Regions from separate parts of the Luteimonas sp. YGD11-2 genome, predicted to be linked through region 3. Evidence: predicted binding sites of a transcription regulator. Region 3 holds the regulator's gene; each other region holds the start of a gene.
What was found. Region 3 encodes FliA, which starts transcription of late flagellar genes. Its sites were predicted from a motif close to TAAAGTTTNNCNNNCNNNGGCCGATAA; they were not measured.

Region 1 (9,856 bases), 310 kb from region 3:
AAGCCGTGCACGCCGAACACCGCGCGCGCCATCCAGCGCAGGGTCTGGATGTCGCGCAGGCCGCCCGGACCGTCCTTGAGGTTCGGCTCGAGGTTGTCGGCGGTGTCGCCGAAGCGCGCGTGGCGACGGGCCTGCTCCTCGCGCTTGCCGTCGAAGTAGCGCTGCGCGGTCCAACCGGTGCGCTCGGGGGCGATGGCCTGCGCCAGCGTGCGCACGTCCTGCTGGCTTGCCAGCAACGGGCGCGCATCCTGGAGGTTGGTCTGCACGGTCAGGTCGGCGTCGGCCTCGCAGGTGCATTCGCCTGCGGTACGCACCGCGTGGCCCACCTTGAGGCCGGCGTCCCAGAGCAGCGCGAACAGCCGGCCAAGGGCGTCGGCATGCGGCGCCCCGGCGCCCTCGCCGGCGAGCGCGAGCACATCGATGTCGGAATGCGGGAACAGTTCGCCGCGGCCGTAGCCGCCGACCGCGAACAGCGCCAGTGGCGCATCCGCAGGCACGCAGCGCGCCCATGCCTGGCGCACCCAGCCGTCGACCGCGGTGGCGCGGGCGGCAAGCAGGCGGTCGACATCCTCACCGTCGTCGAAGCGCGCGGCGAGCTGGGCATCGTGGTCGGCGAGCGCGGCGCGGGCCTCGGCAGCCCACGCCGCATCACTCGTGGACTCGCGCTCCGCTCCGGGGGGCGGCGGCATGGTGGCCATCGTCAGCGCCGCCGGATCGCCACTGGCGCCGCGTATTGCGGCAGCCGATGGCGGGAGCGGCAGCGTGGCCCGACGGTGTGCATCGGTATCGACGCCTACAGGAACGCGTCGTTGTCGTCGCCCGGCAGGCGGGTCAGGATGTCGAACCCGTCAGCGGTCACGGCGACGGTGTGTTCCCACTGCGCCGAGAGCTTGCGGTCCCTGGTGACCACGGTCCAGCCATCCGGCAGCACGCGGGTATGCCGTGCGCCCTCGTTGATCATCGGCTCGATGGTGAAGGTCATGCCCTCCTGCAGCACCAGGCCCTCGCCCGGACGCCCGTAGTGCAGCACCTGCGGCTCGTCGTGGTAGACCTTGCCGATGCCGTGCCCGCAGTACTCGCGCACCACGCTGAAGCGCTCGGACTCCGCATAGGTCTGAATGGCGTGGCCGACGTCGCCGAGGGTGGCGCCCGGGCGCACCGCGCGGATGCCCTCGAACAGCGCCTGGCGCGTCACCTCGACCAGCCGGCGCGCCATCACCGAGGGCGTGCCGACGTAGTACATGCGGCTGGTGTCGCCATGCCAGCCGTCCTTGATGACGGTGACATCGATATTGATGATGTCGCCGTCCTTGAGCACCTTGTCGCCCGGGATGCCGTGGCAGATGACGTTGTTGGCGGAGATGCAGGTGGCACGCGGGTAGCCGCGGTAGCCGACGTTCGCCGGCACCGCGCCCTGCACCTGGACGATATGGTCGTGGCAGATGCGGTCGAGTTCCTCGGTGGTCACGCCCGGCTTCACGTACGGGGCGACCATATGCAGCACCTCGGCGGCCAGGCGGCCGGCCTCGCGCATCTTCTCGATGTCTTGGGGAGTCTTCAGGTTGATGGCCATCACGGCATTATCCCCGATCGCGCGCCGCGCTGCCTCCCGCGGTCACCGCGCGCCGGCACGCCGTCGCCGCCGCCGCGGGTCCGGCAGCAAAATTGCGCCAACTTGCCCGCCCCCGGCCGCCGGCGTATGATCGCCGGCTGACCTGCCCGCCCGGGCCGGTCCGTCGATGCCGGACGTCACCGGCAAATACACACCCGCTGCAAACCCCCGTGCCGGGGTGCGCGTGCAGGCAAGAGCCCCCGGGCTGGTGCGGCATGGCGTCGGTCACGGAGGCGGCGGGGAGGACCAACCCCGGAACCATCGCGCACGGCCCTGCCCTGCGCCCGCCCACCACATGCCGGGCGGCGGTTCCATCACTGGAGTCATCAGCAATGCCCCAGATCACCATGCGCCAGATGCTGGAGGCCGGCGTCCACTTCGGCCACCAGACCCGCTACTGGAACCCCAAGATGTCGCCGTACATCTTCGGTGCCCGCGGCAAGATCCACATCATCAACCTCGAGAAGACGGTTCCGCTGTTCAACGACGCGATGAACTTCATCTCGGGCATCGCCCAGAAGCGCGGCATCATCCTGTTCGTCGGCACCAAGCGCAGCGCGCGCGACGCGATCAAGGAAGAGGCCGAGCGTTGCGGCATGCCGTACATGACCCAGCGCTGGCTGGGCGGCACGCTGACCAACTTCGCCACCGTCAAGAAGTCGGTGTCGCGCCTGAAGGAGCTGGAAGCCGCCGAAACCGACGGCACCTTCGAGAAGCTGGTCAAGCACGAAGTGCTGGGCCTGCGCCGCGAGCGCGAGAAGCTGCTGGCCTCGCTGGGCGGCATCAAGGACATGGCGCGCCTGCCCGACGCGCTGTTCGTGGTCGACATCGGCCATGAGGACATCGCGATCAAGGAAGCCAAGAAGCTCGGTATCCCGGTGATCGCGGTGGTCGACACCAACTACAACCCGGAGCTGGTCGACTACGCCATCCCGGGCAATGACGACGCCATCCGCGCCGTGCAGCTGTACGCCAGCGCCGCCGCCGACGCCGTGCTCGAGGGCAAGGCCGCTGCACCGTCCGCCGCCAGCGTGCGCGAGGAAGAGTTCGCCGAGGGTGGCGAAGGCCGTGGCCGCAAGCCGGGCGCTCGCAAGGGCAAGAAGGCCGACGAGGCCGAAGAAGCCGCCGCACCGGCACCGGCACCGGCACCGGCTGCCGAGTAAGGCAGCCCAGGCACGCCGCCGCCACCCGCGGCGGCCCGCGACGCGGCCTCCGGGCCGCGCCGTACCGGGACGGCTGTTCCGTCCCGCGACCCCATTCCGCTATCTCGAGGTATCCGATGGAAATCACCGCAAGCCTGGTCAAGGAACTGCGCGAGCGCACCGGCGCCGGCATGATGGAGTGCAAGAAGGCACTCACCGAAGCCAATGGCGACGTCGACGCAGCCGCCGAGGCGCTGCGCAAGTCCGGCCTGGCCAAGGCCGACAAGAAGGCCAGCCGCGTTGCCGCGGAAGGCCGCGTGGCCACCGCCCAGGCGGATGGCCGTGCCGTGCTGGTCGAGGTCAACTCCGAGACCGATTTCGTGGCCAAGGACGAGAACTTCCTCGCCTTCACCGATGCCGTGGCCGCTGCCGCGCTGGCAATCGACGGCACCGATGTCGAGTCGCTCAAGGCCGCGAAGCTCGCCTCCGGCGAGACCGTCGAGGAAGCCCGCGCCGCGCTGATCGCCAAGGTCGGCGAGAACGTGCAGGTGCGCCGCATGGCGCGCGTGGACAGCGGCAACAACATCGCCGCCTACGTGCACGGTGGCCGCATCGGCGTGCTGGTCGAGGTCAAGGGCGGTGACGCCGACCTCGCCCGCGGCCTGGCGATGCACGTGGCCGCGATGAACCCGCCGTACAACAACGCCGCCGACGTGCCGGCCGACTTCGTCGCCAAGGAAAAGGAAATCGAGCTGGCGAAGATGTCCGAGAAGGACAAGGCCAAGCCGGCCGAGATCCTCGAGAAGATCATCAGCGGCAAGATCGCCAAGATCGTCAACGAGGTGACCCTGGCGGGCCAGCCGTACGTGCTCGACACCGACAAGACCGTCGAGCAGGTGCTCAAGGCCGCCGGCGCCGAAGTCGTCGGCTTCCAGCGCCTGGCCGTGGGCGAAGGCATCGAGAAGGTGGTTGAGGACTACGCCGCCGAAGTGATGAAGCAGGCCGGCCTGGCCTGACGCGTCACGCTTCGCGCTGTACCGGAAAAGCCGCGGACCTCCGCGGCTTTTTCTTTTGTCCGCACCTGGCCATGGCAGAAGTCGGGGGTTGCAAGCTTCCGCCGTGTGCCCGGACTCCGTGGCACCACAGGCGCGTCTTCTCAAGGGACGCCCGCAGGATATGGCAGGCCTGCGTTGGCCCTGGCACGCACCCGTCTGCATGAACAACCGCCGTCCACTGGCGTGACGCCCATCACCTGCGCGCTAAAGGTTCGCCGGCGCGCGCCGATAAGGCCGTCGACGCATACCGATCGCCGCCATGCACCCCGAACTGGTTTCCCTGCTCTCGCACTGCCGGACGCTGCCCACGCTTCCGGGCGTTGCGCTGCGCATGATCGAACTGGCGGAGGATCCGGCAACCGACCTCGCCGTGGCCGCCGATGCCATCGCGATGGATCCCGCACTGAGCGCGCGGCTGTTGCGCATCGCCAATTCGCCGCTGTACGCGAGCGCACACCGCCGGCGCGTCGACACCCTCTCGCAGGCGCTCGCGCTGCTCGGGCTCAACGCCGCGCTCAGCCTGGCGCTGGGGTTCGTGGTCGCACGTACGCTGCAGCCCGACCATGCACTGGCCGGCATGCACGAACGCGTGTGGCAGCGCAGCGCCCTCGCGGCGATGGCTGCGCGCCTGCTGGCCGAGCGCCTGCAGCTCGAGCGTCCGGAAGAACTGATGCTCGGCGCGCTGCTGCAGGACATCGGCATCCTCGCCCTGCTGCACGCCATGCCGGAGCGTTACGCGGAGCTGCCGCAGGTGCCGCTGCAGGGCCGCGAGCGACTGGAGGTCGAACGCGACCATCTCGGCGGTGACCACACCGAAGTCGGCGCCTGGCTTGCGGGCCGCTGGGGGCTGTCGGCATACCTGCAGCGGATGATCCGCGGCAGCGAGACCGTCGAGACCGGCGACCGCACCCTGGGCTGCGTGGTGGCCGCCGGCTTGCTTGCCGATGTGTGGGTGCGACCGGACGACGAACATGCCGGCCAGCAGCTCGGCCAGGTGGCCACGGCGCTGGAACTGGAGCCGCTGGACATCGAGACGCTGGTGGACCGGCTCTCGGCGCTGGCGCCGGAGATGTCGGCCCTGTTCGACATCCGCATCCAGCGCGAGGAACAGGCGCGCGAGATCGAACAGCAGGGCCGCGAACTGGCGATGATCCGCCACCTGCTCGAGCGCGAGGACCTGCAGGAGGCGGTGCGCGAGGCGACACGCCTGAAGGCGCGCACCCGCGAGCTCGACGACCTGGTGCGGCGCGACCCGCTGACCGGCGCATACAACCGCCGCCAGCTCGAGGATGTCCTGCAGCAGGCGTTCGAGGAGGCCGAGCGCCGCCGCGAGCCGCTGTCGATCGCCTTCATCGACCTCGACGACTTCAAGCTGGTCAACGACCGCTACGGGCACCTCGTCGGCGACACCGTGCTGCGCGAGTTCAGCCAGACGCTGACGCGGATGCTGCGCGCCAGCGACCTGCTCGCGCGCTATGGCGGCGAGGAGTTCCTGGTGGTGCTGCGCCGCTGTGGCGCCGAACGCGGCAGGCAGATCCTCGAACGCATCCTCGCCGACATCGCCGGGATGCCGCTGGCCACGATGGACGGCACGCCCATCCACATCACCTTTTCCGCGGGCCTCGCGACCCATGGCGAGGACGCGCGTTTCATTGATGCGCACGCCATGCTCGCTGCCGCCGACGAAGCGCTGTACGGCGCCAAGCGCGAGGGCCGCAACCAGGTGGCGATGCAGCCGCGCGCGGCGTACCCGCCGGATCGTGCATAGCGCGCGACGGCGCGGCGAGCGGGCGATCGGCTAGAATCCCGGCGGTTTACCCATCCCCGAGGCCCGCATGTCCACACTCGCCTATCGCCGCGTCCTGCTCAAACTGTCCGGCGAGGCCCTGATGGGCGACGAGGATTACGGCATCGACCCCAAGGTCATCGGCCGCCTCGCCCGCGAGGTGATCGAGGCCCAGCACGCCGGCGCGGAAGTGGCGCTGGTCATCGGCGGCGGCAACATCTTCCGCGGTGCCGGGCTGGCCGCCAGCGGCATGGACCGCGTCACCGGTGACCAGATGGGCATGCTCGCCACCGTGATCAACGCGCTGGCGATGCAGGACGCGCTGGAGAAGCTCGGCGCCAAGGCGCGGGTGATGAGCGCGATCAAGATCAACGACGTCTGCGAGGACTACATCCGCCGCCGCGCGATCCGCCATCTCGAGAAGGGCCGCCTGGTGATCTTCGCCGCCGGTGTCGGCAGCCCGTTCTTCACCACCGATTCCGGCGCCGCGCTGCGCGCGATCGAGATCGGCGCCGACCTGCTGCTCAAGGCGACCAAGGTCGATGGCGTCTACGACAAGGACCCCAAGAAGCACGCCGACGCGGTGCGCTTCGAGCAGCTCAGCTACGACGAGGTGATCTCGCGCGGCCTGGAGGTCATGGATACCGCGGCGTTCGCGCTCGCCCGCGACAGCAGCCTGCCGATGCGGGTGTTCGACATGGGCCAGCCGGGCGTGCTGCTGCGCATCCTGCGCGGCGAGGCGATCGGCACCCTGGTCACCGGCCGCTGATCGCACGCCAGCCCGTCGGGCAGCGTCGCGCCGCGTGGTGCACGTATAATCCCGCGGTTCCCGACCGCAGCTGGAGCCGGCGATGCTCGACGATATCAAGAAAGACACCCAGACCCGCATGGCCAAGAGCGTCGAGGCGCTTCGCCACACGCTGGTCAAGGTCCGTACCGGCCGTGCCTCGACCGCGCTGGTCGAGCACCTGAAGGTCAACTACTACGGCTCCGACATGCCGCTGTCGCAGGTCGCCAGCGTGTCGGTGAGCGATGCACGCTCGCTCACGATCACTCCGTGGGAAAAGCCGATGGTCGCCGCGGTCGAGAAGGCGATCCTCGCCTCCGATCTCGGGCTGACGCCCAACACCGCCGGCACCACCATCCGCCTGAACCTGCCGGCCCTGACCGAGGAGCGTCGCCGCGAGCTGTCCAAGGTCGTGCACAGCGAGGGTGAGGACGCGAAGGTCGCGATCCGCAACATCCGCCGCGATGCCAACCAGCAGGTCAAGGAACTCCTCAAGGAGAAGCTGATCTCCGAGGACGACGAGCGCCGCAGCGAAGACGAGATCCAGAAGCTCACCGACAAGGCGATCAAGGACGTCGACGAAGTGGTCAAGGCCAAGGAACAGGAGCTGATGGCGGTCTGAGGACCGGTCAGTCGCGGGTTGTGATCGGACACACACCAGCGCCGGCTGACGCCCGGCCCCCGCCCGCGCGTCCGGATCCACGTGATCCGGCCGTCGCCGGCGCCAGGGATGTCGACGCGGTGCCACGGCACCTGGCGATCATCATGGACGGCAACGGCCGCTGGGCCGCGCGGCGCCGACGCCCCCGTGCGATCGGCCACCGCGCCGGCGCGCGCGCGGTCAACCTCTGCATCGACTGGTGCGTCGAACGTGGCATCGGCGCGCTCACCCTGTTCGCGTTCTCCAGCGAGAACTGGGGGCGGCCCGAGGACGAAGTCGGCGCGCTGATGAAGCTGTTCATGGGTGCGCTCGACCGCGAGATCGACGAGCTCGACCGCCGCGGCATCCGCATCCGCTTCATCGGCGAACGCAGCCGTTTCGCGCCGCCGCTGCAGGCGCGCATGGCCACGGCCGAAGCGCGCACGGGGCGCCATTCGCGTCTCGCGCTCAACATCGCGGTGAGCTATGGCGGCCGCCAGGACATCGCCGCGGCCGCGCGCGCGCTGGCGCACGACGTCGCCGCCGGCCGGCTGCGCCCCGAGGACATCGACGAGCAGCTGCTGGGCACGCGTGTCGCGCTGGCCGAACTGCCGCCGCCGGATCTCTTCATCCGCACCGGCGGCGACCTGCGCATCAGCAACTTCCTGCTGTGGCAGCTGGCCTATACCGAACTGTGGTTCACCGATACCCTGTGGCCCGACCTCGATGCGGCCGTGCTCGACCGTGCGTTGGCCGACTACGCCGCCCGCGAGCGGCGCTTCGGGCTCACCAGCGCCCAGGTCGCACCCACCGCCCCACACGACACGGATACCCCAGACGCATGACCCGAACCCGCGTGCTCGCCGCACTGGTGATGGCGCCCCTGGCGATCGCCGCGGTCCTGCTGCTTCCCACCCCCTGGATGGCCGCGCTCGCCGCGGTGCTGTTCCTGGGCGCACTGTGGGAGTGGTACCGGCTGGCCGAAGTGGAGGACACCACGGCGCGTGGCGTGCTGCTGCTGGCCAACCTGCTGCTGATGGTCGCGGTGGTCTGGGCATCGGCCAACGACCCCGGCAGGTCGCTGGTACTGCTGAAGCTGCTGTGCGTGGCCGGCATCGGCTGGTGGCTGGTGGCGATGGCCTGGCTGCGCCGTTTCGAATTCGGCACCGCCGGCTCCGGCAGCGCGCGCATCCTCAAGCTCGCCGCCGGCACCGCCGCGATCATTCCCGCCTGGGCCGCGCTCGGGCTGATCCACGCCGGCGAGCCGGCAGGCGCCGGCTGGTTGCTGGTGGCACTGATGATCGTCTGGGCCGCCGATTCCGGCGCCTACTTCGCCGGCAGGAAGTTCGGGCGGCGCAAGCTGGCACCGCGCATCAGCCCCAACAAGACCGTGGAAGGGCTGCTGGGTGGCCTGCTCGCCGGCCTGGTCGTGGCGCTGGCCGGCGCCCTGCTGCTGGGCACGCCGGCCACGCAGCTGTGGGCGGTGGTGCTGGTGGCGTTGATCGCGGTGCTGTTCTCGGTGGTCGGCGACCTGTTCGAGAGCCTGCTCAAACGCCAGGTCGGCATGAAGGATTCCGGCAACCTGATCCCCGGCCACGGCGGCCTGCTCGACCGCGTCGATGGCGTCATCGCCGCGCTGCCGGTGTTCGCCATCGGCCAGATCTGGCTGGGGTTCTGAGCGTGCGCAGCACCCCGTCCACGCGTACGGCGACGCGATGAAGCCGCAGCGCGTCGCGGTCCTCGGCGCAACCGGCTCCATCGGCGGGTCCGCGCTCGACGTCATCGCCCGCCATCCGCAGCACCTGTCGGCCAGTGTGCTGGCCGCCGGCCGCAACGTCGACGCGCTGGTCGCGCTGTGCGTGCAGCACCAGCCGGCGCATGCGGTCATCGGCGAGCCCGCCCTCTACGGCGCGCTGCGCGACGGCCTGCGCGTGGCCGGGCTCGCGACGGAGGCACACGCCGGCGACGAGGCGCTCTGCGCGCTGGCGGCCGGTGACGCCTGTGACAGTGTGGTCGCGGCGATCGTCGGCGCCGCCGGGCTCGATTCGACGCTGGCCGCGGCACGCGCCGGCAAGCGGCTGCTGCTGGCCAACAAGGAATCGCTGGTGATGGCCGGTGACCTGGTGATGGCCACGGCACGCGAGTCGGGCGCCTGCATCCTGCCGATCGACAGCGAACACAACGCGCTGTTCCAGTGCCTGCCCGATGGCCGGGTCGGTGCCGGCGTCCAGCGCCTGGTGCTGACCGCGTCGGGCGGGCCGTTCCGTGGCCGCGACCGCGCTTCGCTTGCATCGATCACCCCGGCACAGGCGGTGGCGCATCCGAAGTGGTCGATGGGCCCCAAGATCTCGGTCGATTCGGCGACGCTGATGAACAAGGGTCTCGAGGTGATCGAGGCCCACCACCTGTTCGGGCTCGGCAACGGACGCATCGGCGTGGTCGTGCATCCGCAGAGCCTGGTGCACGCGCTGGTGGAATACACCGACGGCTCCACGATCGCCCAGCTGGGCCTGCCCGACATGCGCACCGCGCTCGCGGTCGGCTTCGCATGGCCCGAACGCATCCCGTCCGGCGTGCCCGCGCTCGACCTCATCGCCCACGGCCGGCTGGACTTCGAGGCGCCCGACATGGACACCTTCGCCTGCCTGCGCCTGGCGCGCGAGGCGCTGGATGCCGGCGGCTCGGCACCGGCGGTGCTCAACGCCGCCAACGAGGTGGCGGTTTCAGCCTTCCTTCAGGGCCGCATCGGTTTCCTGAGCATTCCCGCCATCGTCGAATCCGCGCTCGCGGCGTTGCCCCCGGTCGAGATCGCCTCGCTGGAGGCCGCACGCGAG
Region 2 (9,856 bases), 170 kb from region 3:
GGCGCAGTTCTTCTCCGACGTGGCGGTGTCCTATACCGACGAGGCCGTCGTGCTGCACCTCGAGGCCAGCCGGCTCGGCGGGCTCGATCCAATGGCGGCGATATCCGCCGGCTGGAAGGGGGACATCTATGCGGTGCCGCGGCGCGACCGCGACCAGGTCGAAGTGCATCTGGACGGCCAGGTGTATCGCTATTCGTTGCTCGACGATTCCGGCGACACTGATGCGGATACAGATGCAGATACAGATACACGTGGCGACAGCGGCTCGGCCCACACCGCCGGCTGATGAAGCCTCGTCGGCATGCCTTGCGCGTGTGTGAATGAGCCGCGTCCCGCTGGCCCAGCGCGCCACGATGCATGCCTGGGTCGGCCCGCAGGATGCAGAAGTGGCGGTTGCAGCTGCGGGTGAGCGCGGACAACAGTTCGGGCCGATCCTGTCGGGCCGCCGCACAGGGCAAGGCCCTGTGGCGGGCGCAGCATGGTGCGCTGTTCGCGCAGTTCTCGCGCGGCACCCACCGGTACCTGGACACCGGCCACAACCTGCATCACGAGGACCCGGCGGCCGTGGTCGACGCGATCCGGGACGTGGCGGCGACGAGGTTGGCGGCCGACTGAGGAACGCGCCTGGCCGCGGGTCGGCCGGTCGATCCTTGGCCCATCAGGCAACGCGGGTTGTCCTGGCGGGAACAGCCGCGCCGGCGTGTAGGAAAAGGCCGCCTCCGGGCGGTCTTTTTGTACCCGCCGGCTCGTCGGGCATGTGCCCGGCGCTGCGCGGCATGTCCGGGACCTCCCGCGTGAGGTCGCGGACGCCATCGATGAGGTCGCCGACGTCATCCACGAGGTCGCGGACCTCATCGTTGATATCGCAGACCTCATGCATGACGTCGCGGACTTCATGCATCAGGTCGCGGACGTCATCGATGAGGTTCCGGACGTCATCGATGAGCTCTTGGACGTCATCAATGAGGTCGCAGACGTCACGCATGAGGTCCGCGACTTGAACGATGACGTTGCTGACGTCATCGATGAGGTCTTTGACCCAATCAGTGGAACGTATTGCCAGCTTCCGGTGACGGGAGCCGCTTCATTCGATCGTTGCGGCCCGGCCTCCAGGATGGGGCTCCCTTGTTTAGGAGCGTCATCCATGGGCCTGTTCTCCAAAATCTCCGACCGCATCTTCAACCGCAGAAAGGCGTCCGCACCGGCCGCCGCGCCCGCCTCCGGCACGCCGGCGCCGGTCATCTTCACCGGCAGCAAGAACGACCCCAAAGTCTCGCCGCCTGCACGCAATCCCGCGCCGGCCGCCACGCCGGCACCCGCGCAGCCCGCTGAGCCGGTCGACGTCGAGGCCGTGCTCGGCGGCATCGCCGAAGAAAAGGGCGGCACGAGCGACTGGCGCAATTCCATCGTCGACCTGCTGAAGCTGCTCGACCTCGATTCCAGCCTCGACGCGCGCAAGGAACTTGCCGCCGAACTCGGCGTCAACGCCGGCGCGCACGGCAGCGCCGAGCAGAACATCGCGCTGCACAGGGCGGTGATGCGCAAGCTGGCCGAGAACGGCGGCAAGGTGCCGGACGAACTGAAGGACTGACGGCTGCGGCGGTTGCGGCGACGCTCAGTCGCCGCGATCCCCCGTGGCGTCCCGGGCCAGCTTCGGGATGCCGGCGATATCCGCGGGCCCATCGCACTGTCTTCCTGCAGCGACGATCCCGCCGTGCGTCAGTCCGTAAACGCCTGCAGCAGCGCGTCCGCGGCCATCGGCCGCCCGGTGAAATAGCCCTGCACCTCGTCGCAGCCCCAGGCGCGCAGCACGTCGAGCGTGGCCTGGTTCTCCACGCCTTCGGCCACCACGCGCAGGCCGAGGTCGTGGGCGATGCCGATCATCGCGCGCGCCAGCGGGCGGGCGTCGGGGTCGGGGCCGAGGTCGCTGACGAAGCTGCGGTCCAGCTTCACCGCGCGCGCCGGCAGTTTGCGCAGGTAGTCGAAGTTGCTGTAGCCGGTGCCGAAATCGTCGATGGCGATGGTCACGCCCATGTCGCGCAGGCCCTCGAGCTGCACCAGCACCTGTTCGGCGTTGCGGATCAGCGCGGTCTCGGTGAGTTCGAGTTCCAGGCCTTCGGCCGGCAGCCCGCGGCGGGCGAGGTGTGCGGCCAGCCGCGGCAGGAAATCGGCTTCCTCGAGGTTGCGCGCCGACACGTTGATCGACACCACGACCGACGCGCCCCGGGCACGCCAGGCCAGCTGCTGGTCCAGCGCCGCGCCCAGCACCCATTCGGTCATCGGCCGTGCCAGCGCGGTCTGTTCGACCAGCGGCACGAATTCCGCCGGCGGGATGTCGCCCAGCGTGGGGTGGCGCCAGCGCAGCAGCGCCTCGGCGCCGGCATGGCGGCCGCTGCGCAGGTCGATGCGTGGCTGGTAGACCAGTGACAGCCCGCCGGGCCGTGCCAGCGCATCGCCGAAATCGGCCAGCAGGGTGAGCCGGCGGCGGTTGGCGGTGTCGCTGGCGGGGCTGTAGACCGCGGAGTCCAGCCCGGTGGCACGGGCGTCGTTGGCCACGCTGATGCCGGTGCGCAGGGCATCCTCGGCCGCGGCCGCGCCCACCTCGAACGGCGAGACCCCGAACGCCGGCATCATCTGCACGGGGATGCCGCTGCTGGTCACCGGCACCGCCAGCGCGCTGGCCAGTTCCGCCATCACCGTGGGCGACGGGCCGGCTTCGGCCTCGTCGAGCAGCAGCGCGTAGGACACCACGTCGACGTGGTAGGCGCTCGAGCCCGGGCCCAGCCGGTCCTTGAGGATGCGGCTGCTGGCCTGCACGAGGTCGTCGATGCAGCGGGTGCCCATCACGCTCACCAGTTCCTGCAGGCGGGCGGGGTCGAGCAGGCTGACCAGCAGCAGCACGCGCGGCACGCCGGGGCGGGCGCGGGCGAGGTCGGCCACGTCGTTGGCGAACTGGTTGCGGTTGGGCAGGCCGCTCAGGGGGTCGCGCCGGCCGTAGTCGTGTTCGAGCTCGACCTGCGCCATCACCATGGCGGCGAAATCGCGCAGCGAGGCGCGTTCTTCCGGGGTGGTCTCGCGCGGCTTGCTGTCGAGCACGCACATCGCGCCCAGGGTGTGGCCGTCGCGGGTGACCAGCGGCGCGCCGGCGTAGAAGCGGATGCCCGAGCGCGCCAGCACGCTGTCGGAAAAGCGCGGGTCCTGCTGCAGGTCGGACACCACCACCGTGCCGGCCTGCGCGGTGACTTCCGCGCACGGCGCCTTGTCGCGCGGAATCTCGCGGCCGGCGGTGCCGACGTGCGACTTGAACCACTGGCGGTGGGCATCGGTCAGCGACACCGCGGCGATCGGCACCCCGAACAGCCGGCTGGCCATGCGGGTGATGCGGTCGTAGCTGTCGCTCTCGGGCGTGTCGAGCAGGTCGAGGTCGCGCAGCGCGGCCAGGCGCGCGGCTTCGGCGGCGTCGTCGGTGCTGTCGGCGGCCATTGGCGGGGAGGCAGGTGCCGGGCCGGCATCGGGGGCGGGGGGCTGGGGCAGGCGGGGGTCGGTCATGACGGGCCAGCCGCCGCCGTGGGCGGCGAACGGGTGGCGGGCCAGTATCCCCCGATCCGCCGGCCGGCGCGCAGGGGCCGCCCGTGCGTCCTGTCACCTGCCGCGGCCCGGCGTGCCGTAAGATCGGCCTCCCTCCGCTACCAGCCTTTTATATGGAATGGCTTTCCGACCCGACCATCTGGATGGGTCTCGCGACCCTGGTGATCCTCGAGATCATCCTGGGCATCGACAACCTGGTCTTCATCGCGATCCTGGCGGACAAGCTGCCGCCGCATCAGCGCGACAAGGCCCGCATCATCGGCCTCTCCCTCGCGCTGCTCATGCGCCTGGTGCTGCTGGCGGCGCTGTCCTGGATCATGCGGCTGACCGCGCCGCTGTTCTCGATCTTCGACCACCCCTTCTCCGGCCGTGACCTGATCCTGCTGGGTGGCGGCCTGTTCCTGCTGTTCAAGGCCACGATGGAGCTGCACGAGCGGCTCGAGGGCACCAGCCACGTCAACACCGGCAACAAGGCCTACGCGGCCTTCGGCGTGGTGGTCACCCAGATCGTCATCCTCGATGCGGTGTTCTCGCTGGACTCGGTGATCACCGCGGTCGGCATGGTCGACAACCTGGGCGTGATGTACGCCGCGGTCACCATCGCGATGGCGGTGATGCTGCTGGCGAGCAAGCCGCTGACGGCGTTCGTCAACCGCCATCCTACGGTGGTGGTGCTGTGTCTGGCGTTCCTGCTGATGATCGGTTTCAGCCTGGTCGCCGAAGGCCTGGGCTTCAAGATCCCGAAGGGCTACCTGTACGCGGCCATCGTGTTCTCGATCCTGATCGAGGGCTTCAACCAGTTCTCGCGCTTCAAGCGCGAGAAGAAGGACCTGGCGCTGCCGTTCCGCCAGCGCACGGCCGAGGCGCTGACCCGCATGCTGGGTGCGCGCACCGGGGACCAGGAGGCCGCCACCGAGAGCACGGGCAATGGCCACGGTTCCATCGAGGAGCGGCTGGCGCCGGCCGAGCACGACATGATCCGCAGCGTGCTGACGCTGGCCGAGCGCTCGGTGGCCAGCGTGATGACGGTGCGCACCGACCTGGAATGGATCGATGCCGCGCGCGGCGGCGAGCACGCCACCCAGCGGCTGATGGCATCGCCGCACACCCGCCTGCTGGTGAGCGATGGCGAGCTCGACAACCTGCAGGGCGTGGTGCAGAGCCGCGACGTGCTGGCCGGGCTGCTGGCCGGCAAGCCGCTGGCCCTGGCCGACTACCTGCGCGAGCCGCTGATCCTGCCCGAGGGCACCTCGGCGCTCACCGCGCTGGAGCGCATCCGCGAGCACCCGATCCCGCTGGCGGTGGTGGTGGACGAATACGGTGGCGTGACCGGCCTGGTGACGGCCAACGACCTGCTGGCGGCGATCGCCGGCGATCTCGCCGACACCCGCGATGCGGAATACGGCGCCGAGCGCCGTGCCGATGGCACCTGGCTGGTGGACGCCTCGATGTCGATGGAGGACCTGCAACGCGCCACCGGCATCGCGCTGCCGCGCGACTCCACCTACGTCACCCTGTCCGGGCTGTTCCTGCACATCCTCGGCCGCCTGCCGATGCAGGGCGACACCGTCGATGTCGCCGGCTGGACGATCCAGGTCGAGTCGCTGGAACGCCGCCGCGTCGGCAAGGCCCTGTTGGCACGCCAGGAGCCGCAGGCGGCGACGTGACACGCGGCCGGGCTGCACCGCCCGCCTGACGGGAGCGGCGCAGCGGCAGTACGCAACACGGAAGGGCGGCCTGCGGGCCGCCTTTTCCGTTGTGGTGTGCGGCACGTGCGCGGGGGCTGCCAGCCGCTGCCCGCGGCCACGGGTCAAGCTTCCGGGGTTGCGGCCGATACCCTGCCAATGCCGCGCCTTCCGCGCGCGCACCACGGGTTCCGGGCCATGCAGTCAGTCGACATGCTCTTTGCCTACGTCATCGGCGGTGTCGGTGCATGGGCGGCTGCGCTGATGATGCTGGTCGCTGTGCAGGGCGACCGCCTGCATCGCGGCGTGCTGTCGCGCTGCGCGCTGGGGTTCGCGCTGCTGGGCGTGGGCATGGTGCTGAGCGGCGTGATCGATCGCGCCGCGCGGTGGCCGATCCTCACCCTCGCGATGGCGGCACTGGTGGCAACGCTGGTGATCTACCGCGCATTGCGCGAGCTGGTGGGTGCACCCGCGGTGGGCCTGCCGCGGCGGATGGCCGAGATCGCCGCGCTGTGCGTCGTGCTACTGCTGGCCTGGGCCGCGGGGGCGCGTAGCTTCGCGCTCGTATTCCACCTCGTCTGCCTGGCGGTTTCGCTGGGCATCGTCTTGGCCGTGCGCCGGGCACTGGTGGCGCCGCGCAATGCGGCCGAGGCGGCGATGGCGGTCACGCTGCTGTTCTATGCCGGCACCTGGGTCTTCGCTCTGTACGCCGCGGTCCGCCATGACGGGCCCGAGCACCGCCACCTGCTCTATGTCGAGCCGCCGTTCCTGGCCGCCTATGGCGTGATCTATGCGCTGGTGCCGCTGCTGGTGGGCGCACACGTGCTCAACCTCGCCAATGCGCGCCTGGACCGGCGCCTGCGCCAGCAGGCCAGCACCGACGAACTCACCGGCCTGCTGACGCGCCGTGCCCTCAACGAGCGCGCTACGGCGTGGCATGCCGACGTGCTCGAACGCGAACGCCTGCCGGCGGTGCTGCTGCTGGACGTCGACCACTTCAAGCCGATCAACGACACCCACGGCCACGAGCGCGGCGACGACGTTCTGCGCGCGGTCTCGGGGCGCCTGCGCGGCACGCTGCGCGAGGGCACGCCGCTGGCACGCTGGGGCGGCGAGGAATTCCTGGTGCTGCTGGACGCGGCCAACCTCGACGAGGCGGGCGCCACCGCCGAGCGCATGCGTACGGCGGTGGGCGCAACACCATTCGCCTTCGGCGAGGAGCGACTGCCGGTCACGATCAGCATCGGCGTGTCGGCATGGCCCGCCGGCGGCGTGTTCGCGCGCGCGGTCGCCGAGGCCGATGCCGCGCTCTACACCGCCAAGCGCGAAGGCCGCGACCGGGCACGGGTGGCCGGGGCGGAGCAGGGGCGGCAGTGAGAGCTGGCGCTGGATCCGCGCATCACTGAAAAGGTGAAGTGGAACGCGCCCAGCTTCCGCGTCGGCGACCACTTCGCCACCTTCCGCCTGCACCCGCCCAGGGGCATCCAGCTGGTGCTGCACACCGGCGCGAAGGCCAGGAGCGACACCCGCGCGTTCGCGATCGATGACCCGGCCGGCCTGCTCAGGTGGCAGGCCAGCGACCGCTGCGTGCTGATGCTGGCGTCGGCCGAGGCGCTTGCGACCCATGAGGCCGCGGTGATGCGGATCCTGCGCCAGTGGATTGCGCAGCTTTGAGGTGGTGGCTGCTTCGACGTGCCGCCGCTGTTGGGCGCCACTGCAGCGCCTGGCAGCGGCATTGCCGCCGCGTCGACGCCCGCCGCATAAGCTCGGCGTCCATCTCCCACGTCGAGCCGCCGATGCGCATCCGCGTACACCACGCTGTCCTGCCCCTGTCGATGTCCATGGCCATCGCGCTGGCCGCCACCTCCTGCGCCGCGCCTCACGAAACGTCGCCCGCACCCGTTGGCGACGTCGCCGTCGAAGGCCGCGTCGCCTCCATCGACACCCGGCCGTGGATGTATGACGGCCATGCGGTGGTGGAGGTCGATGTCGATGGCCGCGGCCGCATGGCGGTGCAGCTGCCGGCGCGCTGGAACCTCTGCCAGGCCATGCCCGTCGACGTGGAAGCGCTGGCGGTTGGCATGCGCGTGCAGGCGGTCGGTGCAGCCGAGGGCGATGACCGGTTGACGGTCTGCAGCGACGCCGGGCACCGGTTGGCGCCGCTTGCAACCGACGGCGATGCCACCCGTGGCGGAGATGGCTCGGCCATCGAGCTTGGGCCGCTGTCCAGGCAGGAGATCGAGGCCGCCGCGCTTGCGGGCGAACTCGGCTGCAGCTTCTCTGTCGAGGCAGGGAAGCCACCTCTGCTGCTGGCGATGGGCAACGTCGCTTCGAAGGAGCCTGCGCGTGGCGTGGTGAAAGTCGGCGACTACGTGGAGCCGGTGGCGGCGCCCGGCGGCTTCGATGGCATGTTGCGCGGCGCGCGTTTCTCCGGTGCCGGCAAGACGGTCGATATCGAGGTCACCGGCGCGGCGAGCGGTGGCGCTGAGTCGCCCGCGCAGCCCGCAACACTCACCTACCACCGCGCCGACGGCGCGCAGCGCAGCTGGACCGGCTGGTGGCAGTGCGGGCCCTGAGGCGGACGCGCGCATCACCTGCACGTCGGACGCCATTACGATGGCGCGATGAAAACCACGACCCTGCTGTTCCTCCTCCTGGCGTCCGCTGCCTCCACCGCAGCGGAGCCGCAACATTCCTATGCCGGCCAGCAGACACGGCCGATCAAGGCGCTCGACGCGGAGCAGGTCGCCGGCCTGCTGGCCGGGCGCGGCCTGGGCTATGCGAAGGCCGCCGAACTCAACCGCTATCCGGGTCCGATGCACGTGCTCGAGCTGGCACAGCCGCTGGCGCTCACCGATGCGCAGCTTGAATCCACCCGCGCGATCCGTGCCCGTGTGGAAGCACGCGCCAGGGCGCTGGGCGCACAGCTCGTGGCGGCGGAGTCGGAACTCGACGTGCTCTTCCAGTCCGGCGCTGCGGATACGGACAACGTGGCGGCCGCACTGGAAGCCATCGGCCAGCTGCAGGCGCAGCTGCGCGGCGTGCATCTCAACGCCCATATCGAACAGCGCGAGGTGCTGACACCGGAACAGGTGGAGCGCTACGTGCAGCTGCGTGGCTACGGCGGCGATGGGCATGGCGCGCATGGGCACGGCCATGGGCATTGAGCGAGCGCGCCGGGTACGGTGATCGCCTTGTTGCCTGGTGCCGTGGCGTTGGGCCTGCAGCTTGGTAAGCCGGACAAGGCGGAAGGTCGCATCCGGGACGCGGCGTGACGTGCCGTCATGCGTGGAACGCGCCTGGATTCCCGGGCGATGTGTCAGCGACACCCGGCCACCTGCCAGTACGGCGACCGCGGTTGTAACCTGCGGTTTCTTCTCCCGGTCATGGATGCCCTGCGATGAGTGTTGCGATCGAGCTGCGTGCGGTCGACAAATCCTTTGGCGGGCACGCCGTGTTACGTCAGCTCGATCTGCAGGTGCCCGAGCGCAGCGTATTCGCGTTCCTCGGCAACAACGGCCATGGCAAGTCGACGACCATACGTGTGATCGCCGGGCTCGCTGCCGCCGACGCGGGCAGCGTGCAGGTGCTGGGCCGCGACATCCGGCGCGAGCGGCGGCAGGCGCTTGCCGGGATGGGCTGCCTGATCGAGGCCCCGAGCCTTTATCCGAACCTCACCGCGCCCGAGTTCCTGTCGATCGCCACGCGCCTCAAGCGGTTGCCCGGTACCGAAGCCTCGCGCGTGCTCGAACTGGTGGGGCTGCGTTGCGACCGGCGGCGCCGCATCGAGCATTACTCGCTCGGCATGAAGCAGCGGCTGGCACTCGCCTTCGCGCTGGTCGGCAGGCCGCGGCTGCTGCTGCTCGACGAACCCACCAACGGGCTCGACCCCGACGGCATGCAGGACGTCCGCCAGCTGCTCTGCGCGCTGCCGGAACGCGCGGACTGCACGATCTTCTTCGCAAGCCACCTGCTCGACGAGGTGGAGAAGACCGCCACGCATTTCGCGGTGCTGCGCGATGGATCGACCCGGCTGCAGGCCTCGGTGCGTGAACTGATGCAGGCGCTGCCGAGCGTGCTGTCGCTCGACGTCGATGCGCCCGACCGGGCCGCCAGCCTGCTGCAGGCCAGCGGTCATGCCGCCGAGGTGGATGGGGCGGGGCGCGTCACCATTGCGCTTGTCACGCGCGAAGCGGCCGGGCGGCTGCATCAGCTGCTCGTGGATGCCGGCGTGACGCTGTTCGAGTCGGTGCACCGCAAGCCCAGCCTCGAGCAATGGTTTCTGCGCACCGCGTTCGGCGACGGTGACGCGCGATGATCGGGCAGCTGCTGGTCGTGGAAATGCTGAAGATGCGCCGCTCGCTGGTGCTGGGGATGACACTGGCCTGTCCGCTGGCGGTGGTGGCGCTGGTCTTCGTGGTGACGCTGCACCAGACGCCGGTCGAGGACATGACAGGCGCGCGCATGTCGCAGCTGTGGGTGGCGGTCTCGGCGATGTGGACAGCCTTCATGTTGCCGCTGTACATCGCCTTGGCCACCAGCCTCATCAATGGCAGCGAGCACCGCAACCACACGTGGCGGTT
Region 3 (9,856 bases):
CGGGAACAGGATGTCGCTGTTGATCTCCACCTCCAGCCACAGGTCGGTGCGGTGGATGGTGATCATGCGTGCGCGCACCATCTCCGACAGCGCGTCCTCCAGCTGCAGGGCGATGCGCGACAGCTGCCTGCGCGAGGCTTCCAGCGCCGCCGCATCCAGGCCTTCACCGGTGCGATCGCTGCGCAGCTTCGATTCCAGCATCGGCTGCAGGGGCGAATCCAGTACCGGGGACACCGCCTGCGGGCCGCGGCGCGCACCGCTGGGAATCGGCGTGGGGCGGCCGAAGTCGGACTCGCGGCGATCGCTTTCGCCGATCTGCACCGGGTCGATGGTGCGCGGGGTGCCGTTGAAGGCATTGGCCAGCGACTGCGACATCACCCGGTACTTGCCTTCGTTGAGCGAGGAGATCGCGTACATGACCACGAAGAAGGCGAGCAGCAGCGTCATCAGGTCGGCGTAGGGGATTGCCCACGCCTCGTGATTGGTGTGCTCCTCGTGGTGCTTGCGGCGTGCCATGGCGTCAGTGCAGGAAGCCGGCAAGCCGCGCTTCGATATTGCGCGGGTTCTCGCCCTGGGCAATCGCGATCAGGCCTTCGATCACCAGTTCGCGCTCGCCGCTGCGGCGGCCGACCACGCTCTTGAGCTTGGCCGCCATCGGCAGGAACAGCAGGTTCGCCGAGGCGATGCCGTAGATGGTCGCGGTGAAGGCGGCGGCGATGCCCTGGCCGAGCTTGCTGGGGTCGGCGAGGTTCTGCATCACCGCCATCAGGCCGAGCACGGCGCCGACGATGCCCAGGGTGGGCGCATAGATACCCATGCTCTCGTAGATCTTCGCGGCGGCGAGGTCGTGGTGTTCCTCGCCACCGAGCTCGATCTCGAGCATGTGGCGGATCGCCTCGGGCTCGAGGCCGTCGACCAGCATCTGCAGGCCCTTGCGCAGGAACGGATCGGTCTGCGCCTCGACGTGGCTTTCCAGCCCGAGCAGGCCCTGGCGGCGGGCGACGTTGCTCCACTCCAGCAGCTGCGCGATCAGCGCCTGGCGGTCGGCCACCGGCGGCTTGATCACCCAGCGCGAGATCTTCATGGCGCGGGTGAGCACCGGGCGCGGTGCGTGCAGCAGGATGGCGGCGACGGTGCCGATGATCACGATCACGAACGCCGCGGGCGACCACAGGCCGGCAAGCCCGGCGCCCTTGAGGACGCTGCCGCCGATCAGCGCGACGATCGCGAGGACGAGCCCGACGAGACTGAAGATATCCATGGTGGCGATATCGGCGAAGGTGCGCGCGACTTGAGTTGCGCGGTGCCGATCAGACCGTGCGCAACGCGTCCACGTCGAGGATCAGCGCCAGGCGGCCGTCGCCGATCAGGGTGGCGCCGGCGTAGCCGGGCAGGCCACGCAGGGCGCGTGGCAGCGGCTTGATCACCACCTCCTCGCGGCCGCGCACCTCGTCGACCACCAGGCCGAAGCGGGCGTCGCCGCGCTGCAGGACCACGATGGTGAGCAGCGGCGTCTCCGGTGCCGGTTGCCGCAGCCAGTGCCGCAGGTCCAGCAGCGGCAGCGTGTGCGAGCGGCGGTCGAGCGCGGCGCGGCCGTCGAACCAGTTCACCGCATGGGTGGGTGCATGCAGCACTTCCTGCACCCGCGCCAACGGCAAGGCATAGGCATCGCCGGCCGCCTGCACCAGCAGCGTCGGCAGGATCGCCAGCGTCAGCGGCACGCGCAGCGAGAACCGGCTGCCGCGCCCGAGTTCGGAGTGCACCTGGATCTGCCCGCTGAGCTCGCGGATGCGCGACTGCACCACGTCCATGCCGACGCCACGGCCGGAAATGTCGCTGACCTCGCTGCGCGTCGAGAAGCCGGGCATGAACACCAGGTGCAGGCATTCCTCCACGCTCAGCCGCGCCGCGGTCTCGGCATCGATCAGACCCTTCTCGCGCGCCTTGGTGCGCAGGCGCTCGGGGTCGATGCCGGCACCGTCGTCCTGCACCTCGATGCCGACATAGTCGCCCTGCTGCTGGGCGATCAGCCTCACCTTGCCGGCGCGCGGCTTGCCGGTGGCCTCGCGCAGGGCCGGTGCTTCGATGCCGTGGTCGATGGCGTTGCGCACCAGGTGCACCAGCGGATCCGCCAGCGCCTCGACCAGGTTGCGGTCGAGCTCGGTCTCGGCGCCGACGAGCTCGAGGTCCACTTCCTTGTCGAGTGCGCGCGCGACGTCACGCGCGAGCTTGGGGAAGCGCGCGAACACCTTGCCCACCGGCTGCATGCGGGTGTGCATCACCGCGCCCTGCAGGCGCGCGGTGGCGTTGTCGAGCGTGCTCACGGCACGGTCGAGCTCCTCGTCGCGCAGCCGCGCGCGCAGGGTCTTGAGGCGGTTGCGCGCCAGTACCAGCTCGCCGACGAGATCGACGATGGCGTCCAGGCGGCGGGTGTCCACGCGTACGGTGTGTTCGCGCTCGGCAGTGGCCGCTCCATTGGCGGCCTGCGGGGCTGCCGGCTTCGGCGCGGCGGCGGCAGGCGGCGCAGGTGCGGGCGTCGGCGTGCGCGGGGCGGCCGGCGGAGTCACCTGGGCTGCGGCAGCTCCGGGCGGGGCCGACCCGTGCAACTGGTCGAGCAGCGCCTCGAATTCGTCGTCGCTGATCGCCCCGCCGTTTCCGGCTGCACCGACCGGGCCCGGCGCCGCGTTGCCGTGCAGCTGGTCGAGCAGTGCCTCGAATTCGTCGTCGCCGATCATGTCGCCATTGGCGGCGGCGGCGGCGGGCGTGGCGGTCGTGGCCGGCGGCGCAAGCGAGAAGCCGTTGACGACCGCGGCGGGCGCGCGCGGCACCTCGCTGCCGGAGTCGATCGCGTCCACCATCGCCTGCAGCCAGTCCAATGACTGCTGCGCGGCATCGAAATGCCGCGCCTCCAGCGTCGCCTGGCCGCTGCGTGCAGCGCCCAGGGTTTCCTCGGCCGCGTGGCAGAGCTCCACCAGCGGGGTCACGCCGAGAAAGCCGGCGCCGCCCTTGAGCGTGTGGAACGCGCGGAAGACCGCGTTCAACTGTTCGCGGTCGCCGGGCGTCTGCTCCAGCGCCACCAGCTGCCCGCCGAGGTCGTCGAGCAGCTCGCGTGCCTCGATCACGAAGTCGGCGGCGATTTCCGGCGAGGCGTTCACGGTGTCAGAGCCCGAGGTTCGACAGCAGGTCGTCGGCGTCGCTCTGGCCCACGGTGCCGCGATCCAGCCCCCCGACCGCCGGGCCGTGGCCACGGTTCGGGCACGCCGGCTCGTCCTTCGGCGGCAGGCCGAGTTCGCCGAAACCCTCGTGCACGCCACGCACGATCGATGCGACGCGGCGGATGATCTGCCCGCCGAGGTCCTGGTGGCTCTGTGCCAGCGCCATCTCGCGCAGGTTGTCGCGCAGCGCCTCGACGGTACCGGCCTGGCTGTCGTCGAGCGGGCCGTCCTTGAGGCGGGCGACCAGCGCACGGCTGTCGTCGATCAGGTCGAGGGTGCGATGGGTGGCCTCCTCGGTCATCGCCACCACGTGGTCGAGGCGGGCGCAGGCGTCGTCGAGGTTGCCGCCCGACGGTGCCGGGGGCAGGGCATCGAGCGCCTGTTCGAGCTCGCGCGCCAGCCGGCCGAGGCCGCTGACCAGCGTATGCGCGCGCGATGCGGCGATCGCATCGACGTGGCGGCGCCAGGCGTCCTCGTCGCCGCGCTCCAGCGCGTCGAGTGCATCCTGCAGCAGGCGCGCGACCGGGACGTCGTCCGCCACCGCCGCGTTCAAGCGCCGCCCCCGAGGCGTTCGAACACCTTGTTGAGCTTCTCTTCCAGGGTCTGCGCGGTGAACGGCTTGATGATGTAGCCGTTCACGCCGTTCTGCGCGGCCTCGATGATCTGTTCGCGCTTGGCCTCGGCGGTCACCATCAGCACCGGCAGGGTGCGGAACTTGGCATCGGCGCGGATCTCGCGCAGCAGCTCGATGCCGGTCATGCCGGGCATGTTCCAGTCGGTGATCACCAGTTCCACCGCGTCCTGCCGCAGCACGGCCAGCGCGCTGTGGCCGTCCTCGGCCTCGACGGTGTTGTTGAAGCCGAGGTCGGTCAGCAGGTTCTTGATGATCCGCCGCATCGTCGAGAAGTCATCGACGATCAGCACGCGCATGTTCTTGTTCAAAGGGGGCTCCAGTAAAACGATGGCATCAGTCGTCGTCGCCGATGCCGGTATCGGCGAGTTCGAACGCGGTCAGCCGCCCGCGCAGCCGCACCACCGCCTGGCCATGGATCTGGCACACGCGTGATTCGCTGACGCCGAGCACCGCGCCGATCTCCTTGAGGTTGAGTTCCTGCTGGTAGTACAGCGACAGCACCAGCTGCTCGCGTTCGGGCAGCAGGCCGATCGCGGCGGCAAGCTCGCGGCCGAATTCGCCACGCACCAGCGCCTCCTGCGGGGTGGGCCCGCCGCGACGCGCGGGCTCGACCTCGCCGTGGTCCTCCACGTGCGAGTCCAGGCTCAGCACCTGGCCGCGCGCGGCGTCTTCCAGCAGGCGCATGTAGTCGGCCAGCGGCAGCCCGAGCTTGTCGGCGACTTCCTGCGCCGCGGCGGCGCGGCCGGTGGCCTGCTCGATCGAACGGATCGCGGCGGCGGCTTCGCGCGCGCGGCGGTGCACGGAACGCGGCACCCAGTCGCCACGGCGGATCTCGTCGATCATCGAACCGCGGATGCGGATCGAGGCATAGGTCTCGAACGAGGCGCCCTGGTCGGCGTCGTAGCTGCGCGAGGCTTCGAGCAGGCCGATCATGCCGGCCTGGACGAGATCGTCGATCTCCACGCTGGCCGGCAGCCGCGCCGCCAGGTGATGGGCGATGCGGCGCACCAGTTCGGCATGCTGGACGATCGGATCCGGCGCGCTGCTGCGCTGGATGTCCTGGTAGTGGCGGGCGGCCATGCTCATGCCGGCACCCCCTGGCGCAGCATCCGCTCGACGAAGAACTCGACATGCCCGCGCGGCGCGGTCGGTGCCTGCCAGCGGGCGGTGCGGCGGGCGATCTCGGCCAGCGCACGCGCCGACGGGCTGGACGGGTAGGCGCGCACCACCGCCTGCTGGCGCTGCACCGACATCCGCAGCCATTCGCACTGCGGCACCGCGCCGAGATAGTTCAGCGACACGTCGCCGATGAAGCGCTCGCACACGCGCGACAGCTTCTCGTACAGGCCGCGTCCTTCCTGCGGGCTGCGCACCATGTTGGCCACCACCTGCACCTGGCCGACGCCGCGCTCGCGTGCCAGCACCTTGATCAGCGCATACGCATCGGTGATCGACGCCGGCTCGTCGCAGACCACCACCAGGGTGTCCTGCGCGGCCTGGCAGAAGGTCAGCACCGAATCGGTGATGCCGGCGGCGGTGTCCACCACCAGCATGTCGAGATCGCGCTGCAGGTCGTTGAAGACGTTGACCAGCCCGGCATGTTCGGCGGGGCGCAGTTCCGCCATGTGCCGGCGGCCGGAGGCGGCGGGGACGATCATCACGCCCGACGGGCCGTCGAGGATCACCTCGTCGAGGCTGCAGCGCCCGGCCACCAGGTCGGCCAGCGTGTAGCGCGGCGACAGCCCCAGCAGCACGTCGACGTTCGCCAGGCCGAGGTCGGCATCCAGCAGCAGGGTGCGCTTGCCGAGCTCCGACAGCGCGATCGCCAGGTTCGCCGACACATTGGTCTTGCCCACGCCGCCCTTGCCACCGGTGACGGCGAGGGTGCGCACGGGGGCGGGCACGGGCGGAACGGCGACGGACATCGGCGGCAGGGTCTCAGGCGACAGCATGGGTGTGCTCCGGGGCGGAATGCTCGGATGCCATGGGCTTATCGGCATCGCGGCGGAGATCTTCAAGGCGAAGTACCAGGTGGGCCGCATTGGCCCGGCTCAGGTCTTCAGGGATGCGCTGGCCGTCGGTGGTCCAGGTCAGCGGCAGCTGGTGGTCGACCACCACCGACAGCGCGCTGCCGAGTCGGCTGGTCTCGTCGAGCTTGGTCAGCACCACGCCCTGCGGGCGCGCGTGCTCGAAGCGGCGGACGACTTCATCGAGGTCGGCGAAGTGGGTGTTGGCCGGCAGTACCAGCAGGGTGCGCACCTGGCGCGCGGCGCGCAGCCAGTTCAGCTGGCCGGCGAGGGCACGGTCGCGCTGGCTCAGGCCGGCGGTGTCCACCAGCACCAGCCGGTAGTCCTGCAGCTTCTGCAGCAGCTGCAGCAGGCCGGCCTCGCTGTCGGCCTCGTGCACGGCGATGCCGAGCTGGCGGCCGTAGCTGTGCAGCTGCTCGCGGCCACCGACGCGCGCGGTGTCGGTGGTCACCAGGGCGACGTCGCGCGGCTGGTACTGCGACGCATAGAGTGCGGCCAGCTTTGCAATCGTGGTGGTCTTGCCGGCACCGGTCGGGCCGACCAGGGCGATCACCCCGGCCTCGTGCAGCGGATCGACCGGGCAGATCGGCAGCCTGCGCGAGATCAGGCCGAGCATCAGCCCGCGCGCGCGGTGGGCCGGGGTGTCGGCGGGAATCTGCAGCACCACGTCGCGGGTGATGCCGGCATCGAAACCGTAGTCCTCCAGCAGTTCCATCGCCTGCGCGCGCACCGGCGAGCCGCGCAGGCGCTCGTCGGTGAGCCGCGCCATCTCGCGTTCGATCATCGTGCGCATCTGCGCCAGTTCGTCGCGCATGCGCGCCAGTTCGCCGTCGCTTGCAGGCGCGGGTGGCGTGGGCACCGCGGCGAGCGCCGGGGCCGGCGGAGCCGGTGGTTCCGGCAGCGGCTCGATCATCGGCGCAACCGGCGGACGGGTGCGCGCCAGCAGTTCGGCGAAGGCGGGGCCGTCGAATTCGTCGGCGACGTCGAGTGCATTGGCCACCGCGGTCGGCTCCGTCGCTACTTCGATCGCGCGCGGTGCGACCGGGATGGAGACAGGCGCAGGTGGGGTAAGAGGTGCGGGCGCGACCGGTGCGGCGGCAACCGCTGCCGGCGCGGCGGGCGGGGCGAGGTCGCGCAGCCAGCGCTCGGCCGGGGCCAGCGGGCGTTCCGGGGCGGCCACCAGCGGGGCCGGGGCTTCGGCCGCGGCGCGCGGCTGCGCCTCGAGGGCGCGCTGCAGGCAGGCTTCGTCGTAGTTGCTGGCCGCCACGATCTCCACGCCCTCGTCGGTGCGGCGGTTGGAGAGGATCACGGCATCGGGTCCATGGGCATCGCGCACCATCTGCAGTGCGGTGCGCATGTCGGCGGCGACGAAGCGGCGGATGTTCATGGTTGTTGCCCGTGTTGCGAAAGGGGTGATGCGTTGCTCAATTGATCGTGCCCACCAGCTTCAGGCGCCGGTCCTCCGGGACTTCCGTGTAGGCCAGCACCGACAGTCCGGGCACGCTGTGGCGGACCAGGCGCGCCAGCGCAGCGCGCACCTGGCTGGGCACCAGCACCACCGCCGGTTCGTTCCTGGCCTCCTGCTGGCCCGCGCAGTCGGCGAGGCTCTGCTGCAGGCGTTCGGCCAGGCCCGGTTCCAGTGCGGCACCGGCGCCCTGCGCGGAATCCTGCAAGACCCGTTCCAGCGTCGGCGCCAGCGTGTACACCGGCAGTTCGATGGCGGGCCCGGCGATTTCCTGGACGATGAAGCGGCCCAGCGCGGTGCGCACCGCGGCGGTCAGCTGGGTCGGGTCCTGGGTATGCGCGGCATGCTCGACCAGTGACTCGGCGATGCGCCGCAGCTGGCGCACCGGGATGCGTTCGATCAGCAGGTTCTGCAGCACCCGTACGACGACCGACAGCGGCAGCGACTTCGGCGTCAGGTCCTCGGCGAGCTTCGGCGTGCTGCGCGCAAGCGTCGCCAGCAGCTGCTGCACTTCCTCGTGGCCCAGCAGTTCCGGCGCCTGCTCGCGCACCAGGTGCGAGAGGTGGGTGGCGACCACGGTGGCGGGGTCGACCACCGTGTAACCGGCGGCCTCAGCCTGGGCGCGCTGCAGCGGCAGGATCCACAGGGCGTCGAGCCCGAACGCCGGGTCCTTGCCGGGGATGCCCTCGATCGGATGCAGGGTGCCGCCGGGGTCGAGTGCGAGCAGGCGGTCGGGATGGATGTCGGCGGTGGCCACCGGCACGCCATGCACCAGCAGGCGGTAGGCGGTGGGTGCGAGCTCGAGGTTGTCGCGGATATGCACCGGCGGGATCAGGAAGCCGATGTCCTGGGTGAGCTTGCGGCGCACCGCCTTGATCCGCGCCATCAGCTCGCCCCCCTGGGCCTTGTCGACCAGCGGGATCAGCCGGTAGCCCACTTCCAGCCCGAGCGGATCGACCGGTCGCAGGTCGTCCCAGCCGAGCTCGGCGGTGGCGGCCTGTTCGGGCGAGGGCAGGGCGGGATCGGGATTGGCCGCGGCCTGCTCGGCCTCGATGCTGCGCTTGCGCATGTGCCAGGCCGCGTAGCCCACCACGGCCGCCAGGCTCAGGAAGGCCAGGTTCGGCATGCCCGGCACCAGGCCCACGACCAGCAGGATCGAGGCGGCGATGGTCAGCGCCTTGTACTGGCCGAACACCTGGCCGGTGACCGCACCGCCCATGTCCTGCGAGCGCGAGGCGCGGGTCACCAGCAGGGCGACCGCCGACGACACCAGCAGGGCGGGGATCTGCGAGACCAGGCCGTCGCCGATCGACAGCAGGGTGTAGGTCGCCGCTGCATCGCCGGCGCCCATCCCGTGCTGGAGCACGCCGATGGCAAGCCCGCCGATCACCGTCACGAACAGGATCAGCAGGCCGGCGATCGCATCGCCGCGGATGAACTTGCTGGCACCGTCCATCGCGCCGTAGAAGTCGGCTTCCTGCCGGACCTCCTCGCGACGGGCCTTGGCTTCCTCGCGCGTCAGCAGGCCGGCATTGAGGTCGGCGTCGATCGCCATCTGCTTGCCGGGCATGGCGTCGAGGATGAAGCGCGCGGTCACTTCGGAGACGCGGCCGGCGCCCTTGGTGACGACCACGAAGTTGATGATGGTGAGGATCGCGAAGGCGACGATGCCGACGGCGAAGTTGCCGCCGATCACGAACTCGCCGAACGATTCGATCACCTTGCCGGCAGCACCCGGGCCGTTCTGGCCGTGCAGCAGGATGACGCGGGTGGAAGCGACGTTGAGCGCGAGGCGCAGCATCGTGGTGATCAGCAACACGATCGGGAAGATGCTGAAGTCCAGCGGGCGCTGCACGTAGATCACCGCCAGCAGCACCACCAGCGAGATCGCGATGTTGAAGCTGAAAAGGATGTCGAGGATGGTCGGCGGCAGCGGCACCACCACCATCGCCAGCAGCGCCAGCACCACCAGCGGTGCGCCGAGGCCGTTGCGCAGCATGTCGAAGAAGCGCTTCGGCCCGGGCTGCATCAGCGCGGCGCTCATCGCGGTGCCCCGCGTGCGCCGTCAGCCTCGTCGACCTCGATATCGGCCAGCTGCGGCTGCGGCGTGCCCGCCCGCCAGTTGCGCAACTGGTAGACGTAGGAGAGCACCTGGGCAACGGCTGCGTAGAGTTTCACCGGGATTTCCTGGCCGATCTCCCCTTCCCGATACAAGACCCGTGCCAGAGGCGGTGCTTCGACCAGCGCGACCCGGTGCAGGGTGGCGACTTCGCGGATACGCAGCGCCAGTTCGTCGACGCCCTTGGCGACCACCTTCGGCGCGCGCATGTTGCCGCCGTCGTACTTCAGCGCCACCGCGTAGTGGGTGGGGTTGACCACGATCACGTCGGCGGTGGGCACGTCCTCCATCATCCGGCGCTGCGACATCTCCTGCTGCAGCTGGCGGATACGGCCCTTGACCTCGGGGCGGCCCTCCGACTCCTTCATTTCCTCGCGCAGCTCCTGCCGCGTCATC

Region 1: a site for FliA is predicted at 4,015-4,041, ahead of ERL55_RS05795 (GGDEF domain-containing protein). Genes of this name have one in related genera too.
Region 2: a site for FliA is predicted at 5,399-5,425, ahead of ERL55_RS06330 (GGDEF domain-containing protein). Genes of this name have one in related genera too.

Annotation. Positions count from the first base shown of each region.
Region 1 covers NZ_CP035376.1:1,263,418-1,273,273, reverse strand. Annotated here, with positions in the region: gene glnD ([protein-PII] uridylyltransferase) at 1-689, opposite strand, end outside; gene map (type I methionyl aminopeptidase) at 794-1,573, opposite strand; gene rpsB (30S ribosomal protein S2) at 1,945-2,775, shown strand; gene tsf (translation elongation factor Ts) at 2,892-3,770, shown strand; gene ERL55_RS05795 (GGDEF domain-containing protein) at 4,069-5,577, shown strand; gene pyrH (UMP kinase) at 5,645-6,364, shown strand; gene frr (ribosome recycling factor) at 6,447-7,004, shown strand; gene uppS (polyprenyl diphosphate synthase) at 7,124-7,867, shown strand; gene ERL55_RS05775 (phosphatidate cytidylyltransferase) at 7,864-8,700, shown strand; gene dxr (1-deoxy-D-xylulose-5-phosphate reductoisomerase) at 8,738-9,856, shown strand, end outside.
Region 2 covers NZ_CP035376.1:1,398,440-1,408,295, forward strand. Annotated here, with positions in the region: gene ERL55_RS06305 (hypothetical protein) at 1-286, shown strand, start outside; gene ERL55_RS06310 (hypothetical protein) at 379-615, shown strand; gene ERL55_RS15030 (DUF3597 family protein) at 758-1,591, shown strand; gene ERL55_RS06320 (EAL domain-containing protein) at 1,720-3,549, opposite strand; gene ERL55_RS06325 (TerC family protein) at 3,702-5,255, shown strand; gene ERL55_RS06330 (GGDEF domain-containing protein) at 5,472-6,650, shown strand; gene ERL55_RS06335 (DUF1801 domain-containing protein) at 6,672-6,947, shown strand; gene ERL55_RS15035 (hypothetical protein) at 7,109-7,849, shown strand; gene ERL55_RS06345 (periplasmic heavy metal sensor) at 7,898-8,440, shown strand; gene ERL55_RS06350 (ATP-binding cassette domain-containing protein) at 8,674-9,591, shown strand; gene ERL55_RS06355 (ABC transporter permease) at 9,588-9,856, shown strand, end outside.
Region 3 covers NZ_CP035376.1:1,572,782-1,582,637, forward strand. Annotated here, with positions in the region: gene motD (flagellar motor protein MotD) at 1-516, opposite strand, end outside; gene ERL55_RS07145 (flagellar motor protein) at 521-1,261, opposite strand; gene ERL55_RS07150 (chemotaxis protein CheA) at 1,311-3,155, opposite strand; gene ERL55_RS07155 (protein phosphatase CheZ) at 3,160-3,756, opposite strand; gene cheY (chemotaxis response regulator CheY) at 3,765-4,157, opposite strand; gene ERL55_RS07165 (RNA polymerase sigma factor FliA) at 4,183-4,935, opposite strand; gene ERL55_RS07170 (P-loop NTPase) at 4,932-5,801, opposite strand; gene flhF (flagellar biosynthesis protein FlhF) at 5,788-7,263, opposite strand; gene flhA (flagellar biosynthesis protein FlhA) at 7,301-9,385, opposite strand; gene flhB (flagellar biosynthesis protein FlhB) at 9,382-9,856, opposite strand, start outside.